DNA from 3 places in the Priestia sp. SRI_019 genome. Region 3 is predicted to be linked to each of the others. Evidence: riboswitches for the same ligand, from Rfam matches in the RefSeq annotation. Region 3 holds a riboswitch; each other region holds the start of a gene.

The links. A riboswitch is a leader RNA that binds a small molecule or an ion and turns the genes downstream of it on or off. The one in region 3 is predicted to bind cyclic di-AMP.
Region 1: another riboswitch for cyclic di-AMP. It lies ahead of AC2YJL_RS05035 (potassium channel family protein); the one in region 3 lies ahead of AC2YJL_RS04340 (dicarboxylate/amino acid:cation symporter).
Region 2: another riboswitch for cyclic di-AMP. It lies ahead of AC2YJL_RS08800 (potassium-transporting ATPase subunit F); the one in region 3 lies ahead of AC2YJL_RS04340 (dicarboxylate/amino acid:cation symporter).

The regions. Positions count from the first base shown of each region.
Region 1 is NZ_JBYCZN010000001.1:984,736-990,903, reverse strand. It holds gene AC2YJL_RS05055 (tetratricopeptide repeat protein) at 90-587, opposite strand; gene AC2YJL_RS05050 (YjcZ family sporulation protein) at 762-848, shown strand; gene AC2YJL_RS05045 (YjcZ family sporulation protein) at 1,037-1,117, opposite strand; gene AC2YJL_RS05040 (TrkH family potassium uptake protein) at 1,443-2,762, opposite strand; gene AC2YJL_RS05035 (potassium channel family protein) at 2,766-3,425, opposite strand; cyclic di-AMP (ydaO/yuaA leader) riboswitch at 3,550-3,694, opposite strand; gene AC2YJL_RS05030 (carboxymuconolactone decarboxylase family protein) at 3,810-4,268, opposite strand; gene AC2YJL_RS05025 (Lrp/AsnC family transcriptional regulator) at 4,389-4,844, shown strand; gene AC2YJL_RS05020 (peptidylprolyl isomerase) at 5,318-6,168, opposite strand, start outside.
Region 2 is NZ_JBYCZN010000001.1:1,603,876-1,610,043, reverse strand. It holds gene kdpB (potassium-transporting ATPase subunit KdpB) at 1-482, opposite strand, end outside; gene kdpA (potassium-transporting ATPase subunit KdpA) at 504-2,165, opposite strand; gene AC2YJL_RS08800 (potassium-transporting ATPase subunit F) at 2,071-2,271, opposite strand; cyclic di-AMP (ydaO/yuaA leader) riboswitch at 2,653-2,793, opposite strand; gene AC2YJL_RS08795 (hypothetical protein) at 2,809-2,946, opposite strand; cyclic di-AMP (ydaO/yuaA leader) riboswitch at 3,019-3,161, opposite strand; gene murG (undecaprenyldiphospho-muramoylpentapeptide beta-N-acetylglucosaminyltransferase) at 3,320-4,387, opposite strand; gene AC2YJL_RS08785 (CHY zinc finger protein) at 4,565-4,900, shown strand; gene AC2YJL_RS08780 (ArsR/SmtB family transcription factor) at 4,920-5,234, opposite strand; gene AC2YJL_RS08775 (putative quinol monooxygenase) at 5,439-5,723, shown strand; gene nfsA (oxygen-insensitive NADPH nitroreductase) at 5,753-6,168, shown strand, end outside.
Region 3 is NZ_JBYCZN010000001.1:851,867-858,034, reverse strand. It holds gene AC2YJL_RS04350 (CoA transferase subunit A) at 1-538, opposite strand, end outside; gene AC2YJL_RS04345 (aspartate aminotransferase family protein) at 539-1,888, opposite strand; gene AC2YJL_RS04340 (dicarboxylate/amino acid:cation symporter) at 1,997-3,232, opposite strand; cyclic di-AMP (ydaO/yuaA leader) riboswitch at 3,413-3,567, opposite strand; gene AC2YJL_RS04335 (NAD(P)/FAD-dependent oxidoreductase) at 4,172-5,641, opposite strand; gene AC2YJL_RS04330 (ATP-binding protein) at 5,859-6,168, opposite strand, start outside.

The DNA of each region.
Region 1 (6,168 bases), 130 kb from region 3:
CAAATATTCTTATTGTTATATAAAAAGCAATTCTTTATGAAAATCAGCATATGTTTCCTTAAAACCAAAAATAAAACAGGACTTTTGATTCACCGTCCTGTTTGCAGCATGTTTTCGACTTTTTTAATATCTCCGTGAGTAGGATTGATTTCCCGGGCATAGGCGATTTGTTCTTTTGCTTTTTCCATTTCTTTTAATTGAATATAGGTTTTGGCGAGTTCGAGCGGCAGCATAATCCCTTCAAAACCAAGATCTCGCGCCCGCTGCAAATAAGATAGCGATTTTTCGTAATCCCCTCCAAACATAAGCGGAGTTTCCCGGTATTTTATTCCTCGAACGAAGTGCGCCAAGCTTGAAGATGGATTTAATGTTAGTGCCTGATGAAGAGCTCGGTCCATTTCTAAATTTAATACCATTTTTTCAAAAATAATTGATTCTTCGATTTGCTTTGCTAAACAAACCGCTAAGTAACAGTACAAATCAGATGCTTGAGGTTTTTTCTTCATTTCTTGTTGAATTTCACGTTTGATCTCTTTCCACTTACCCTCTTCTAGCTGATTCATGACGTATTCTACATGTATTCCCACCACTTTGCCCTCCTTTTCCTCTTTATCATAAAGGATTTCTGCACAAATGAAAAAAGTAAGTGTTCTTCAGTCTTCTCAAAAGATCGTTACCGTTAAAAAATAGGCAAATTTCTCAATCACTTAACCCAATTAGTACATAGGATATAGAGACTCTTACTAAAGGGGGTTACACATATGGGCGCAAAAGGCGGTTTTGGTTTTTCATTTATCGTTGTTTTATTTATTCTATTAGTAATCGTAGGATGTTCTTGCTACTACTAATTTTTTAGAGGGGATGAACATCATTCATCCTCTTATTTCAAAAAAAACCATGCTTTCGCATGGCTACATACCGATTAGATGAATGAGTAGAGGAACTCATTGTTCGGCAATATTGAAGAAATTTTTGTTTTTTACTTCCGCCTAGTATGCCCTTTTTGACGGGAGCTATGCGCAAATAAAGTTAACGTTTAAAAGCGAAAGCCAGATGCACCTACAATAACAAGTAAAACAAATAACACAACGATTAACGCAAAATTTTGTTTTCCCACGTACCATCCCTCACTTCCTGTTATCTGCTTTTAGTGTATGCAACAGCTTGGCAAAATGTTTAGGACAGGGGTGCGGATTTTTTTAACGAGAAAAACCTTCAAATTTCGTCAAAAAAGTGAATCATATTTTTGTTTCTTTCGTTATATATAGTAAGAGATTTTTTTACTATAAAAAAGGGGGATCTTTAATGCGCCGACATTCCAAATTGCCCAGTGTTCTTGTCTTTGCCTTCTTTTTATTCATCGCAACTGTTTTGTGCGTAACTTCTTATATGTCTTGAACGTATAAATAATATAAAAAATCGCCTCATCGAAGGCGATTTTTCTACCCTAGCATTATATCTTCATTTGGATAACGAACGGCTTCGCGCTTTTGCTTAGATAATGAAAACGCAAGCGTTAATGGCCCCACTTTTCCTAAAAACATGATAAAGATAATAATTACGCGTCCAAAGTACGAAAGCTCAGGAGTTGCTCCCATTGATAAACCTACTGTTCCAAACGCAGAAACAACTTCAAACATAATTTTTACAAACGGCAGGTTTTCCGAAATATTTAACAGGAAAATGGCCCCAAATACAAACATAATTGAAATCATCGTGATGGCTAGTGCCTTAAACACGTGAAGAGGAAGAAGTCGTCTCTTTAATAGCACAATATCTTCCCGGCTTCGTAAAAATGCCCATACAGAAAAAATAATCACCACAAACGTCGTGAGTTTGATACCGCCTCCTGTTGACGCACTTCCTGCACCAATAAACATTAATAAGACCATTAAAAAGACCGTTGCGTCATGCAGGTGAGCTAAATCGATTGTATTAAATCCAGCGGTTCTTGTCGTTACCGCTTGAAAATAAGAAGCCCATACTTTGTCTCCTAATGATAAACTTCCGAGCGTATGCGAATTGCTGTACTCTAAGAAAAAAATAAAAAGCATGGCAATCACATTAATGGCAAACGTGCTGACAATCATAATTTTTGAATGGAGCGTTAGTTTTTTATACGATTTTTTCACCCACATATCAGCAAGAACGGTAAACCCTAACCCGCCAATGATGAACAAAAAAGAAATCGTTATGTTAATAATAGGATCTCCAACATACTGCACTAAGTTATCCGACAGTAGTCCAAACCCTGCGTTATTAAAAGCTGAAATTGAATGAAACAAGCTAAAGAACAGCCCCTTAGACCATCCGAATTCCGGAACCCAGCGTATTGCTAAAAAGATAAGTGCAACAAATTCAATTAAAAATGAAAAGATAAACAGCCTTTTAACTAGCAGGACAACTCCGCCGACGCTCGTTTGATTTAATGCCTGCTGAACGAGCACGCGCTCTTTAAAGCCAATTTTTTTACCTAGCATTATAAAAATCAACACGGCAAATGACATAATGCCAAGACCGCCTATTTGAATTAGCAGCATAATAATCGTTTGACCGATGACGGTAAAACGCGTACCTGTATCTACGACGGCTAAGCCGGTCACTGTCATAGCGGAAGTAGATGTAAAAAGGGCGTCTACCCATCGGATTGGCTCGGTAGTAGAAAAAGGCATCATCAATAGAAGAGCACCAATAATAATTCCTCCGCCAAAAATGGAGACAAGCAGCTGCGGAGGAGTGAGTTTAATGATTTGTTTTTTCATGAGTTAAACTCCTTCTTCTTCAAAACGGTTCAAATCGCGGTTATGTCCGATAACAATCAGCATATCTCCTTGTTCAATTATTTCATGCGCGGTAGGCGAAATCACCATTTCCCCGTCTTTTCGCTGAAAGCCGATAATATTGCAGCCGTACTTGGCACGAATGTTTAAATCAAACAGCGTTTTATTATGAAGTTTCTTAGAAGCGACAATTTCGACAATACTATAATCCTTTGACAGTTCAATGTAATCAATGATTTTTTCTGACACCACGTGATGAGCAATACGCTTAGCAATATCGCGCTCAGGATGAATGACTTTGTCCGCTCCTATTTTCTCCAGTACCTTTTGATGATACATATTCACCGCTTTTACCCATACTTGCTTAACGCCCATATCTTTTAAAAGCATCGTTGCGAGCACGCTTGCTTCGATATCATCCCCAAACGAAATAAGCGCATGATCAACATTGCGGATACCTAGCCCCTTTAAGCTAGCTTCATCAATCGCGTTTGCTTGCACAACATATGTAGCTGAGTTGCTAAATTTATTTACTACCTCCTGATTGCGGTCAATAGCGAGCACATCCACATCCAGATTTGCAAACTCTTCAACCAAACTGCCTCCAAAACGACCTAATCCCAATACAGCAAACTGTTTTTTCATAATGTATTTATTCCTTTCTTCAACTGCTGTGTGTTCTCTTAGCTTATACTTTTTCTAAAAAATTACATCTTTTTCTTAAAAAAAGCGCAAAAAAACACAGGAAGGCTCCTGTGTTTTTTCACACTCTTCCCCCTCAAAACGCTTGCGAAGTTAGCTGTCGGGTTCGGGTTTTAAGAGTAACCCTACCTTTTTAAGGATTCACCCCGGAGCACAATATGTGCGTAAATAATGGGTCCTCCGCTCCGTAATGGATTAAGCGATTTTTATTCAAATGTCTTTGATCTATTTTTTAGAATAATCGATTCGATTCATGATACGTTTCACTTCACGAAAGCTATCTTACTCCTGTGAATTTTGTCTGTCAAGATATTTTTAGCGAAGGCCTCACTTGCGCTGCAAGCTGCAAAAATCATATAAATCTAAACTGACAATCATTTTGTGAAATTGATCAAATAAATTAATAACAGCCAAAAGCTCTAACAGCTGCGTATCACTGTAAAATTTTTTTAATTGATCCATGTCAGCATCGGTCAACTCCCTTGGACGCACTCGGTACACATCAATAAATCGAAACAGCAGTCGATCTTTTTCTTCCAGCTCTTTTTCTCTTAACACTTTTTGATTAAGCGTCTCATCGCCTACATATGACATGCTCATACACGTCTCACAGCCGTTAACACCTGCTAGATAAAGCCTCATTTTTTCCTTGGTCTCTCTCTCTACTATATCGCTGTTCCAAAGCGTGTCGTAAAGCTCATCATACAATCTTTTTACATGCGGAATTAAATTCAATGCTTTTTCAAAATTTGTTCCCTCTTCGTTTGCTAACAAAACTCTTGCCATTTTTTACTCACTCCTTTTTAATTATTATAGTAAGAAAAATGGGAATTTCAGATTACATATAAAACATCTTATCTATTATTACTAATCAAATGAAACGTTAATAAGAAAGAAGGTTTTCAATTGAAAATTGATGAAATTGATTTATCGATTTTGCAGGCGCTGCAGCAAAACAGCCGCCTTTCTTTACGAGAGCTAGGAAAACAAATTAATTTGTCTCCTCCTTCGGTGGCAGAGCGAGTACGCCAGCTAGAGAGCTTTGGCATTATAAAAGGATATACAATCGATATTGATTATGAAAAGCTACATTTGCCCGTGTCGTGTTTTATTGAAGTAACGATGAAAAACGGCGAGCACGAGCGTTTTAAACGATTTATTTCTCAGTATCCCTACGCTTTATTCTGTGAACGCATCGCCGGGCAAGCCTGCTTTATTACAAAGCTTCAGCTTCCTCACCTGAACGTACTCGAACAATTTATTAACGAAATTACACCTTATGCCAAAACGATTTCACATATCGCTCTTTCTCACGTGGAGATGGCTCCTGCATTATTGAGTCATTTAAAAGATGAAAAGTGATTGAAACGTAACGAAAGCAATCCAATCTAAAAGCGAACAATGGAATCAATAAGCTCGTATGAATCACTTTTGACACTGCTGTTGATTTCCGTTTCAGGCTTCGCTTTCCGCACAGGAGTCTTCGCCTTGCCCTCTAATCAACAGCCAGAAACAAATAAATAGATTAAACCTACGTTTACCCTGTCAATAAGAAAAAACCGAACGCGTTTGATTCTCCATCAAGAATCAAACGCGTTCGAATCTCCCTTTAACGAAACTACTTTTGTCCCAGCCTCTTTTATTCGTCCAACAGCATAAAAAATAACCCTCCAAAGCTGGAGGGTATAAATTTTCCGAATAATGAAAGTTTTACAACTTCATTTTATCAGGTGCCGACATTTCTGTCTACTTAAAAATGTAAAAGAGCTCTCTATTAATAGAAAGCTCTTTTACCTGCTTGTTTTTTGAAAACAATCAATCTATATAAAAGGGAACTACCTAAGGTTGAAAGTCACGTGAAACCTTGGCAGTTCATCCTGGATATACCGGTTGATATGATTCAAAACAAGTTCTTTCATCATTTCTTCTTTGACTTCTGATTCCGTTTTTTTATCTTTTTGTTTTAAAATAAGAATATAATAGACTTTACCCATTTTAATGGGCTCACTACTCTCTCCGATGTGCTGTTTTTTTAAAACATCTATAAAAGAGGAAGATAGACTTGAAAGCTTTAGGTTATCAGCATTCTCTATTTTGCTGATTGTCTGGACATCAGCAAATTTTTTTTGAACACTTTGAAGAGATGTTCCCTTTTGCAGTTCAGCCGCAGCGGCAGAGGCATCATGTAAAGTGGAAAAAGCCAGCTGCGTAAAAGATACGCGCGTTAGATCGTTTTCAATATGTTTATAGTAAGCAGTTAGTTCATCAGACGTAATTTGTTTACGGAAATATTCTTCTAATTTAAACTGATTTGTTAGCTGGTTGGTTACATCACTAGAACGAATATTTAACACTTCATAACCTTGTTTTCTTGTATCCTCGTCATATGAGCGTTTAATTTGCTTCCACATATCCTCGACTTGTTTTTGTACTTTATCGCTTGTCTTCAGATGCGAAATTAAAATTTTTTGCATAACAAGCTGCCGCAATAACTCTTTGCGGTAGCTTGTATCATTTAGCGGAGCATCTGGGTTTAAGAACCCTTCAACGGCTAAAAAACGGTTGAATTCAGCTCCTGTCACCTTGCCTCCCTCATACGCTGCCAGTTCTTTGGTAGAAGATAGCTGACTAATTTCTACAGAAGGAAACATCGTGTTTGAATGCTGCTCTCCGCAGCCGGTTAAAA
Region 2 (6,168 bases), 750 kb from region 3:
TTAATGATTTCTCCATCTCCAGGAATCATTTCGCCTTGTGAAACGACGACGATATCTCCTTTTTTTAGTTGCGATGCCGACACTTGTATCATTTGCCCGTTTCCAAGTTTATTAGCTGTAATATCCCCTTTAGACTGTTTTAATGAGTTTGCCTGTGCTTTTCCCCGACCTTCTGCCAATGCCTCTGCAAAATTAGCAAAAACAATTGTAAAAAATAACACGAGGGATACGGCAATATTAAAGCCTGCGCTTACTGTACTTTCTCCGAAAAGGTCTGGAACAACAGCTAAAAAAAGCGTAATAACAAACCCGATTTCTACTACGAACATGATAGGATTTTTTATCATCGTTCTTGGACTTAGCTTGATAAAAGCCTGCTTTACTGATTGAATAAAAATCGATGAAGTTTGTTTATCTACAGAACCTTGAATGTGACTGTTACGATCCAATTCAAGATTATTCGTAAAATTCCGTTTATTCATTATAATCCTCCGCTTTCTTGATTACAGTGTCAAATACTCAGCAACCGGCCCAAGTACAAGCACTGGGAAAAACGTAAGTGCTCCTACAATAACGGTAGTTCCAATTAAAATGCCGCTAAATAAAGACGTATCCGTTTTAAATGTCCCAGGTGTTTCAGGAATAAGCTGCTTGGATGCTAGTGAGCTCGATACCGCCAGCATCGTAATTAGTCCGAAGTAGCGTCCAATATACATAACAATTGCCGTAGAAATGTTCCAAAACGGCGTTGCATCACCTAGTCCTTCAAAACCAGATCCATTGTTTGCTGCTGATGATGTAAATTCATACAGTGCCTGACTTAAGCCGTGAAAGCCTGGGTTTGATATACCTTCTATTCCCAAATGAGTAGTGAGCGCTACGGCTGTTCCTCCTAAAATTAGCAGCGGCTGCAGAATAAGCGTCACGGCGATGAGCTTCATTTCTTTTCCTTCAATTTTTTTACCTACGTATTCTGGTGTTCTGCCAACCATTAAACCTGATAAAAATACGGCAATGATGACGTACATCATCACATTCATAAACCCTGCTCCAACACCGCCAAATACGGTATTTAACATCATATTTCCAAGCGTCAATAACCCGGTAAGAGGCGTAAGAGTATCGTGCATGGTGTTGACTGCACCTGTTTCACTTGCTGTCGTCACGATGGCGTACAGAGTTGACATACCGACACCAAAACGGACTTCTTTCCCTTCCATATAACCGCTCGCTTCATTTAGGTGAAAAGCACCAAGTCTTGGATTACCGCCCCACTCTGTTACAAACGCTGTGCTTAAAATAACGATAAACAGCATACTCATCGCTACAAACAAGATGCGGCCTTGCTTACGCTGTCCGATCATTTTTCCGTACGTAAAAGGAAGTGCTGTTGGCAATAAAAGCATAAGGACGATTTGTAATACATTGCTTAACGCGTTAGGATTTTCAAACGGATGGGCTGAATTAACACCAAAAAACCCCCCTCCGTTGTTGCCTAGCTCTTTAATTGAAAGAAAAGAAGCAACTGGTCCCCTTTCTATTTGCTGTGTTGCCCCCTCTAATGTATGGGCAGTCACCGTTCCGCTTAACGTTTGAGGGACACCTAAAAACATAAATAAAATGCCTGTTATAAAAGCGATAGGAAGTAAAACACGCGTAATTGACTTTACAAAATCAACAAAAAAGTTTCCCATTTCCTTCCCTGCCAACCCGCGAATAAAAGCGATTGCTGCTGCAAGTGCCGTTGCTGGTGCAGCAAACATCATAAATACAACGGCTGCCATCTGCGAGAAATAGGACAAACCTGATTCACCGCTGTAGTGCTGCAAGTTCGTATTTGTCATAAAACTAATGGCCGTGTTAAAAGCAAGGGCCGGATCCATTCCTTTGATGTGGCTTGGGTTAAGCGGCAGTACCCCTTGAAACCGGAAGATAATGTACACCACAAAAATCATAAACGTATTCGCCAAAACGAGAGCAAGTGCATATTGCTTCCACGTCTGATTGTATCCTTTGATTCCTGCTGCTTTAAACATCACCGTTTCTATCTTTCCTACCAAGCTAGTGTTTTTATCGTTTGAAAACACATTCGCTATATAAATACCTACGGGCTTTGCAATAAGCGCTACAAAAACAAGCAGCAGCGCAACTGATAGTAGAAAAATCCCCACGTTTTATTCCTCCGCTTATTAAAAAATGTTCTGGATTTAACAGTACATATACTAAATAAATTAAAACGAGAACTGAAATACCTAGCAAAATGAACGACATGTTCACTTCTCCTCTCTTTCATCTACTACATGAGACGACCAGCAAATAATTCCGTACATAGCAGCTGTTAATATGACAAGCGTTCCAAGCATGATCATATCCAAGTTGCTCCCTCCTAACTGTTTCTTACTACCAATGATTGTCTGAGCTTAGTGACTGTTACTGTGCGTAAAGCATCACGCCCAAGTGAGCTAGCTGCGAAAGGTTATCTTTGATTGTTTATTCCTCACGTATTGTTAATCACGTTTTAACAGCCCTACTATAGCCTCTTTACGGTGCAGACATAACCTGCTCTCCTGTTTTTTTATTAAAAAAACCGCAGAAGAGAGTCCTCTTCCGCGGTTTAATGCACGACAAATAAGCCGTGATCGACACGAATTTTTTTACTCCCAAAACGCTTACGGAGTTAGCTGTCGGATTCGGGTTATGGAAGTAACCCTACTCAGTTAAGAGATTCACCCCTAGTACATACGTACAAAATATTGGGTCCCCCGCTCATAATTGATTAAGCGTATATTTGTTATTTAATTTTTAGGCTTAATTATGTTTTTTACTGCTGCGTTTAATACTTTGATTAGCCAACGTAGACAAATAGCGGTTTGCTAGATCAAAAGATTGCTGATCGCATATTGCGCGATATTCAATCATTTGAATCATTTGCTTAGATAGATGCATCTTGACGCTCCTTTCACCTATATTTTGAAAGGAACGCGCTATCCGCTGTTATAGAAAACGACCACGATTACACCATCCTCTCTCTTAACGCTTACGAAGTTAGCTGACGGGTTCGGGTCAAGAAAGTAACCCTACTCAGTTAAGAGATTCACCCCTAATAATTGGGTCCTCCGCTCTTTCCCTCTCTTTCAGGAAAGACTCAGCGTTTCACTGTGGAACGTTTCATGAGAGTAATCTTACTCCTGTTAAAATTTACTGTCAACAACATTTTTTGAAATTTTAAAATCTTTATTTTTTGCTGTTTATTCATTATTTTAAAATAATAGATTCAAAGAAAAAAAGCGTTCTTATCTCCTCGATAAGAACGCTTTTTTTAGCTCATTTTCTCAATTTCATTTACAAGAATTGAAATGGCATCCGTTTTTGTTGCTTCACGCATTGTACGCTTCATCGTACTTGCCTGCTGCTGAAGTTCATTTACTTCACGCAAAAACACTTCTTTTGTTAACTGTTCTTCTTCCACAACCATACAGTAGCCTTTTTTCTTAAAGGACTGTGCATTTAAAATTTGATCTCCTCGACTTTGTGCTTTTGATAAAGGAATAATCATCATCGGTTTATGAAGGGCTAAAAACTCAAATATGGCATTGGATCCGCCGCGTGTAATCACATAATCAGTCGCTGCTAGAACATCTGGAAGCTGTTCATTGACATATTCTAACTGACGGTAGCCCGACTCTTTTTCAAGGCTTGTATCAATATTGCCTTTTCCGCACAGGTGTACAATTTGAAATTTCTTTTGCAGTTCAGGCAAGGATTCTCGAACAACTTCATTGATGCGGCGTGCTCCTAAACTTCCGCCCATAATCGTTAAAATTGGGCGCTTATCATAAAAGCGAAGCCAGCTTTCCCCGTTCGCTGCGCTTCCGCTAAATAATTCTTTTCGAATAGGTGAACCAACAACCTGCACTTTTTCTTTTGGAAAATAGTTTGCCGCTTCATCAAAAGAAGTAAAAATTTTAGTGGCAAATTTCTGCGCAATTTTATTTGCCAGTCCCGGTGTTAAGTCACTTTCATGAATGAACACGGGAATGTTTAACGATTTAGCAGCCATTACAACAGGAACTGTGACAAAACCGCCTTTTGAAAACACAAGAGAAGGCTTTAACTTTTTCAGCACGCGACGTGCATCGCCAACTCCTTTTGCTACTCGAAATACATCTTTTACATTTTCCATATCTACGTAGCGACGTAGCTTACCGCTTGAAATTGCATGATATGGAACGTTTAATTTTGTAATTAATTCTTTCTCGATACCATTGTGAGAACCGACATAATGGATATCCCATTTTTCACTGTCTAATTCTTTCATAATGGCAATGTTTGGTGTTACGTGTCCAGCTGTTCCGCCTCCGGTAAAAACGATAACTTGCTTACTCATTTTTTCTTCCTCTCTTTACTTCACTTAATTGATCTGTTTTAACATCAATTTTTATCTGATCTTTTTAGCATGCAATCTGACATGTAAAACGATGGTTTTATTATAGCATTTTTCTTTTTACATATGTATGATAAGGCGTATAAAAGCATGCTATACTTTTCATAGGGAGTGATGATAATGAACAAATCTGCACCTGTCGTAAAAGGTGATACGGTGGATTCCGAAACGCGCTGCATGCACTATCGTACGGATAAAGATATTATTGCAATAAAATTTTATTGCTGTAATACATATTATCCATGCTATCAATGTCATAACGGACATGCTGATCATGATATTAAAACGTGGCCAAAAGCTATGTTTAATGAAAAAGCTATTCTTTGCGGAGTATGTAAACATGAGTTATCAATTCATGAATATTTAACCTGTAACTCGACTTGCCCTCACTGTCGTTCTTCTTTTAATCCCGGATGCAGCCTGCATGGACACATTTATTTTGAACAAAAAAGCTGAACAAAACGTAGTTCAGCTTTTAAAATAACTGCTCATCTATATTTATAATGGAAGGAAGCAGACCTGGGAACAATTCCTCAAGTTCTTCTAAACGCAAGGAATAATAGTGCTGCGTACCTTCTATACGTAGTTTGATAATTCCAGCTTCGCGAAGTACTTTAATATGATGTGATAGCGTTGATTTTGATACATTTAATTTTTGATAATACGAACAGGTCTGCTCCTTTCTTGTCGCTAAACACTGTACAATTCGCAGCCGGTTAGGATCACTCAACGCGTGTAAAATAGGCGTTAATTTAATTTCAGATTTCGGTGGTTGATAAGGTTTTCTCATGCTTAAAATATAACACAGCTTCTTTTGTGTATCAATGTTCGATAACTTTCGAACTAAATTCCTTGCACTGTTATTTAATCGGTGTTATAGTTTCATTGTTCGATGATATTCGAACTTATCTTCATTTTAATCATAAATTGAATGAAAGATTAAAAACAAAACAAATAATATAAAGCACCATCATTATTAAAGGAGGAATCACCCATGATTCATTTACAAGCTTCAATGAAAGTTAACCCAGCAAAAAGAGAAGAATTTTTAGAAAACGTACAAGAACTAATTAAGCATTCTTTACAAGAAGAAGGAAACAGCAACTATCAACTATTTGAAGATGCTTTTACACCTAACACATTTATGATGATTGAAGAGTGGAAAAGCGAAGAAGCAATTCAAGCCCACAATAAATCAGCTCACTTCCAAAGTTTTGTAGCATTTGCTCAAACTGGCGTACTTGTAGCACCTTTAGATGTAAAAACATTACAAGGTTAATCATAACTTCTTTGAAAGGATGACGCATCATGAATGAAGCAATTCGTACAATTCAAGATCACCGTTCTATCCGTAAGTATACAGACGAAGCAGTAAGTGACGAGCATTTAGATACGATTATTCAATCTGCTCAGTCAGCCGCTTCTTCTATCAATGGACAGCAAGTGACTATTATTAGCGTCCAAGATAAAGAAAAGAAGAAAAAACTTTCAGAGCTTGCCGGCAACCAAGCGTGGATCGACCAAGCTCCTCTATTTTTAATCTTTTGTGCAGATTTTAATCGTGCTAAGATTGCAGCTGAACTTAACGATGCCCCTCTTGGCGTAACTGATGGGCTTGAATCAATCTTAGTCGGGGCAACCGATGCTGGAATTTCTTTAGAAGCCGCAACAGTTGCAGCAGAATCACTCGGTTTAGGTACAGTCCCAATCGGAGGAATTCGCAG
Region 3 (6,168 bases):
TTCGAGCGCTTTTATCATAAAGCAAGTTGCCGAATGGATCTGCTTTTTTTGCATATACAAAAGCCACATCGGCTGTGAGCGGTTTTTCAACTAAAAATGTCTTGCCGTCCACTTCCACTTTTTCTTTTCCAAATTGAATAATGTCATTTTCAATTCCTACATCAATCAGTACTCCTCCGATTCCAACTCCTCCCGCTCGAATCCGTTCAGCAAGCGTTCCTTGAGGAGAAAACTCAACTTTTAGCTTTTCTTCCGTCATCAGCGTTCCAGCCACTGGGTTCGATCCAATATGAGAAGCGATCAGCTTTTGAATTCTTCCTTGGCTTACCAATTTTCCCGCACCAATATGAGGAAAGCCTGAATCATTACATATCAATGTAAAATTTGATTTTCCGCTTTCAATAAGACCGTCAATGAGAGAAGGCGGGCTGCCTACTCCTCCAAACCCTCCTATCATCAGCGTAGCCGCATGATCCACGTATTCAATCGCTTGTTCCACAGTTGTCATCTTTTGAAATGAGTTTTCGACCTTTGTCACTCATTCCACCTCATTTCCCTGTTTTTCATTTTGCACTTCATGCAATGTTTTCGAAAGCAGATCGACCGCTTCATCAAGCTGACGATGAGTAATCGTAAATGGTGGCGCAATAATAACACCGTCTCCTTCGACTCCGTCTGTTCCTGCTTGTGAAGGATAAAGGAGAAGACCATTTTTTTGGGCTTTACTTATTACGCGCGCCGTCATATTTTCCGAAGATGAAAAAGGCTCCTTCGTCTTTGGATTTTGCACAAGCTCAAGACCAACTAGTAAGCCTTTGCCACGTATATCACCAATGATAGGGTAAAGAAGTTGAAGCTTCTTCAATTCCCCTACTAAATAGTCTCCTTTCAGCGCTACTTCTTGAACAAGATCATGCTTTTCAATATAGGTTAAAACAGCTATTCCTACAGCGGATGACAGCGGATTAGCGCTTAGCGTATGTCCGCTCATAATTAATTTGGATCCGTTCATGATAGGTTCAATCGTTTTGCTGCTAGCCAACGTAACGGCTATTGGTGTATATCCTGCTCCCACTCCTTTTCCAAGCGTCATGATGTCTGGTTTAACTCCCCAGTGCTCATACGCAAACATCACGCCTGTACGCCCAACTCCCGTCATGACTTCATCCGCAATCCATAACACATCATATTTATCGCAAATTTCTCTTATCACTTCATAATAACCGGGAGGAGGTGTAAGCGCTGCTCCGGCTGCTCCTACAATGGGCTCTGTAATAAAAGCAGCAATATGTTCAGGGCCGGTTCGTTTGATAACTGTTTCCAATTCGTGTGCACAAGCAAGATTACAGGATGGATAGGTTTGATGAAACGGACATCGATAGCAATAAGGAGGTGAAACCGAAGGATAATCTTCAAGCAACGACGAGAAGCGTTTTCGTCTTCCAACGTGCCCTGACATAGACAGAGCTCCTATTGTAATACCGTGATAGCTCATCCAGCGTGACAAAACCTTTGTTTTGGTTGGCTTTCCTTGCTCTTGAAAATGCTGAATTGCCGTTTTCATAGCCGTTTCAGTCGCTTCTGTCCCGCTGTTAACAAAAAAGCTCCACTGGAAATGATTGCTGCTTAATTCACATAGTTTCTTAGCTAAGGCTTCTGTTGGATCACTTGTAAACTGCGACCGATATACAAACGCAACTTTCTGTGCCTGATCGGTCATCGCATCAATGATTTCTTTTACGCCGTGTCCGATACTTGCTGTAACTGCCCCCGACGAAGCATCTATGTACCTTTTTCCATCTTGGTCGTACAAATAAATTCCTTTTCCATATGAAATAACTGGGTAGTCGTCGTCGAGCAGCGGCTTTATTACATGAGTTTTATTCATTTCCGCACTCTCCTTTCAAACATACACTCTTATTAAACTGTATGCTGAAACGAAGAGTTTCTTGCCAATAAAAAAAGCCCTAGCATATAGCTAGAGCTTTTACGCTTATTAAGCTGATTGCGTTACAGATTTATCGATACGCTTTGCTTCTGACTCTGCCACAATAACGGCACACGCAGCGTCTCCCGTAATATTTACAGATGTACGAAGCATGTCAAGCAAGCGATCAATTCCAATAATCAATCCGATACCTGCTACAGGCAAGCCAACCGAACTCAATACCATTGCTAGCATAATGAGACCAACTCCCGGCACACCTGCTGTACCAATACTAGCAAGCACCGCTGTCAATACAACCGTCACAAGAGCGCCCAGCGACAGGTCAACGCCGTATACTTGTGCAATAAAAATAGTCGCTACACCTTGCATAATTGCCGTCCCATCCATGTTAATGGTAGCACCTAACGGCTGAACAAAACTGCTGATGGACTCTGGGACACGAAGGTTTTTTTGAGCCACATTCATTGAAATCGGAAGCGTTGCATTACTGCTTGATGTACTGAATCCAACTGTCATCGCAGGAGCAAAACCTTTAAAAAATTCAATAGGGTTACGTCTGGCCATAAGAGCGACTGATCCCCCATATGTTACGATCGAATGGATAAACAGTGCGAGCACGACTACAATCATGTACAGCCCCATCGCTTTAATTGCCTCCCAGCCTTGACTTCCAACCGCGGTTGCAAGAAGCCCAAACGTTCCGTAAGGAGCAAACTTCATCACTAGATTTACAAGATACATCATCAATTCATTGCCTTGCTCGAGTAAATTGTAAAGCCCTTTTGTTTTACTTCCAAGCATTGTAATACCAAAACCGATAAAGATAGAGAAAACGATAAGTTGAAGCATATTCCCTTCAGCCATCGCTTGAATTGGGTTGACTGGAATCATATTTAAGAATGTCTCTCCAACCGGCGGTGCTTTTTCGGCTTCAAAAGAAGCGTTTTTTGTATCAAAAGATCCAAACGTACCCGGTTTAATTGCATACGCTAAAATTAAACCAATAATAATAGCAACGGTTGTTGTAACTAGGAAGTAGGAAACTGTTTTAGCCCCGATTCTTCCTAGTTTTTTAGGATCTCCTAAACCTGCTACACCTAACGTGATAGAGAAAAACACAATTGGTACAACAAGCATTTTAATTAAGCTTAAGAAAATTTGGCCAAGCGGTGTAAACAAGTACTTGTCCAGCGGAGCAAAAGCACTTGGAGCAAAAGCATTGATCAACACTCCTACAACAGCACCAGCAATTAGCGCGATAATAATCTTTGTCGATAGCTTCATAGATTTACCTCCCGTAAATAAATTATATTAGAATGATTCTAACTACCATACTTATTTTACCATGCATTGAGAACGATAACACTCAAAATATACAATATATTATAAATTTTCAGATTAATAGTTTAGGAATATTTTTATCTATACAAAAAACCATGAGAATATCATGGTTTCATAGACCTGTTATTCCCTCACTGAATGCTGACGGAGTTAGCTGTCGGATTCGGGTACGTGAGTTACCCTACTTGATTCATTCAAGATTCACCCCAAGTACACTACGCACAAATATGGGTCCCCCGTTCTCTTATAAAACAAAAGAGATTAAGCAAATAATTTTCTTTAATATTTTTGCATGATAATAATTCTTACTTTAATTAAAATTCATTTTATATGTTTCTGTCAAGTTTTTATTCAAAAATAATGCATGATTTTATCATAAAAAGTTGAGAATTGTTATATTTTAAAATATTTACATCATATTTCAATAAACCACAAATAGTTATTTAACAAGACTTAAAATCTAATGGATAAAAAATTAATTCAAAAAATAGTTTGTAAAGTGAACTTTCTTCTCATTAAATTATATTCATAAACTCGCATAATTATTCTAACATCCACGTACTTTACTGCTTTCATAAATATTTTACTCATCAAAAAATAACTCTTTCCAACTGTTGATTTTATCCTTGTATTGCTTGATATAAATTCTCTAAAATTTCACTGAATTTGTTGATAGAAATAAATGGACATTGTCAATTCGCCTTATTCTATTTAATTCTGCTCACGATAGAAATATGGATCCCGTAATACCTTTTAAAAAAGGAGCGGGTAATTATCATATAAAACTATCGGATTTGGAGCGGTACAAGTTCTTTACTTTTTACTTATTCCCTCTCGTTATTTAACACATATAAAAAAAGAGGGCGTGACGGCCTCTTTTTCTTATACAGTAACAGGTTCAGAACTTGCTTTGCGATTCTTTAATTTTTCAACAATGTCACGCGCTACCCACACACCGCACGCACTTGCCTGCGCGAGTCCTCGCGTAATACCAGCTCCGTCTCCTCCCACGTATAAACCGGAAATTTCAGTTTCAAACTTATCATTTAACTTCGGGCGGGCTGAGTAAAATTTCGCTTCCACACCGTAAAACAGCGTATGTTCAGATGCTAACCCAGGCGTTACATGATCCAGTGCTTCTGTCATTTCAATTAAGCTTTTCATCGTATTGTAAGGAAGCACTAAGCCTAAGTCACCCGGTACAGCTTCTTTTAACGTTGGTTCTAAAAAGCCCTCTTTAATTCGAGTCGCTGTTGAACGACGGCCCTTTAAAATATCTCCATACTTTTGAACAACTAAGCCCCCGTTTGACAGCATATTAGCTAATCTTGATACTTCGTGCGCATATTCGTTCGGCTGATCAAATGGATCCGAAAATTTATGAGAAACAAGCAGCGCAAAGTTCGTATTTTGACTTCCAAGCTTCGGATCTTTGTATGCGTGTCCATTTGCTAACATAATACCTGAATGATTCTCTACTACCACATGTCCTGAAGGATTGCTGCAAAACGTTCTGACTCTTGTACCTACGGACGTATTGTAAATGAATTTCCCTTCGTACAAGTGCTTGTTGATTTCTTCCATAACAACGTTGGATGTTTCTACTCGAACGCCGATGTCCACTTGATTGTTAATCATTTTCAAACGACGTTTTTTTAGTAAGTCGCTCATCCACTTCGAGCCGTCTCGACCTGGTGAAACCACCACTTTATCAGCCGTAATTCTTTCACCATTTTTCAATTCAATACCGCGCACGATATGCTGACCATCTTCTTTTTCTGTTATTAAATCGGCTACTTCCGTTTTATACTGCATATCAATTTTTTCTTTTAAGTATTCATAAATGCTTTTTAAAATTTCTAAATTTTGCTCTGTTCCTAAATGACGCACCTGGGCACGCAAGAGCTTTAATCCTGCTGCGTATCCGCGTTTTTCAATTTCACGAACTTTATCAGTTAACGGATCCGTGATCGTATCGGTTGCTCCGTGTTTTAAATTAATTTCATCCACGTATTTAATTAAATCTACCACCTGTGATTCAGACAGATAATCCGTCATCCAGCCTCCAAATTCACTTGTGATATTAAATTTCCCATCTGAATATGCGCCGGCTCCACCGAAACCATTTGTGATAGAACAAGCAGGCAAACAGCCAGCAAACTCTTTTTTGCCAACCGCAGGCGGACATTTTTCAATTTTTTTCTGAAGAATCGGACAATTACGTCGATAGATATCGTGTCCTTTATCGATTAATAAAATAGTTGCTTCCGGTAATTTTAACGTTAACTCATAGCAAGTAAAAATCCCAGCGGGTCCTGCCCCTACCACAATAACATCATAATTTGAGTTCATTGTACATTCTCCCATCATCTTTTTTCTTTGGGTAAAAGATAAAAGTTATTGACCGAATTTTCTTTTTTTATTATCATTCGGTTATTTTCTAGCCATTTGATAATATATCAAAAACAAACCCTTTAGTCAACAATATACACGAACATTAAAATAAAAAAATAAAAAAATATTCGTTTTTATTCCAATCAAATAAAAACCAGTGAACGAATAGCAAGCGCTATGAAATGTTCACTGGTTCTTTAATATATGGAAGAGCAATTTCTACTTTTGTTCCTACTCCTACTTTGCTCGCAAATGAAATATGCCCTTGATGCTGTTCGATTATCCGGTAGCTAATCATTAACCCTAGCCCCGTTCCTGTTTGTTTCGTAGAATAAAACGGTTCACCTAGCCGCGCTAAAGATTGCTCATCAATTCCGCAGCCTTCATCCTCGATAATGACCACGCCGTATTCATTTCTTTTCTCAGCGGTGACTTTAACTGTACCTTTGCTCATTGACTCAAGCGCATTTTGAATCAAATTAATA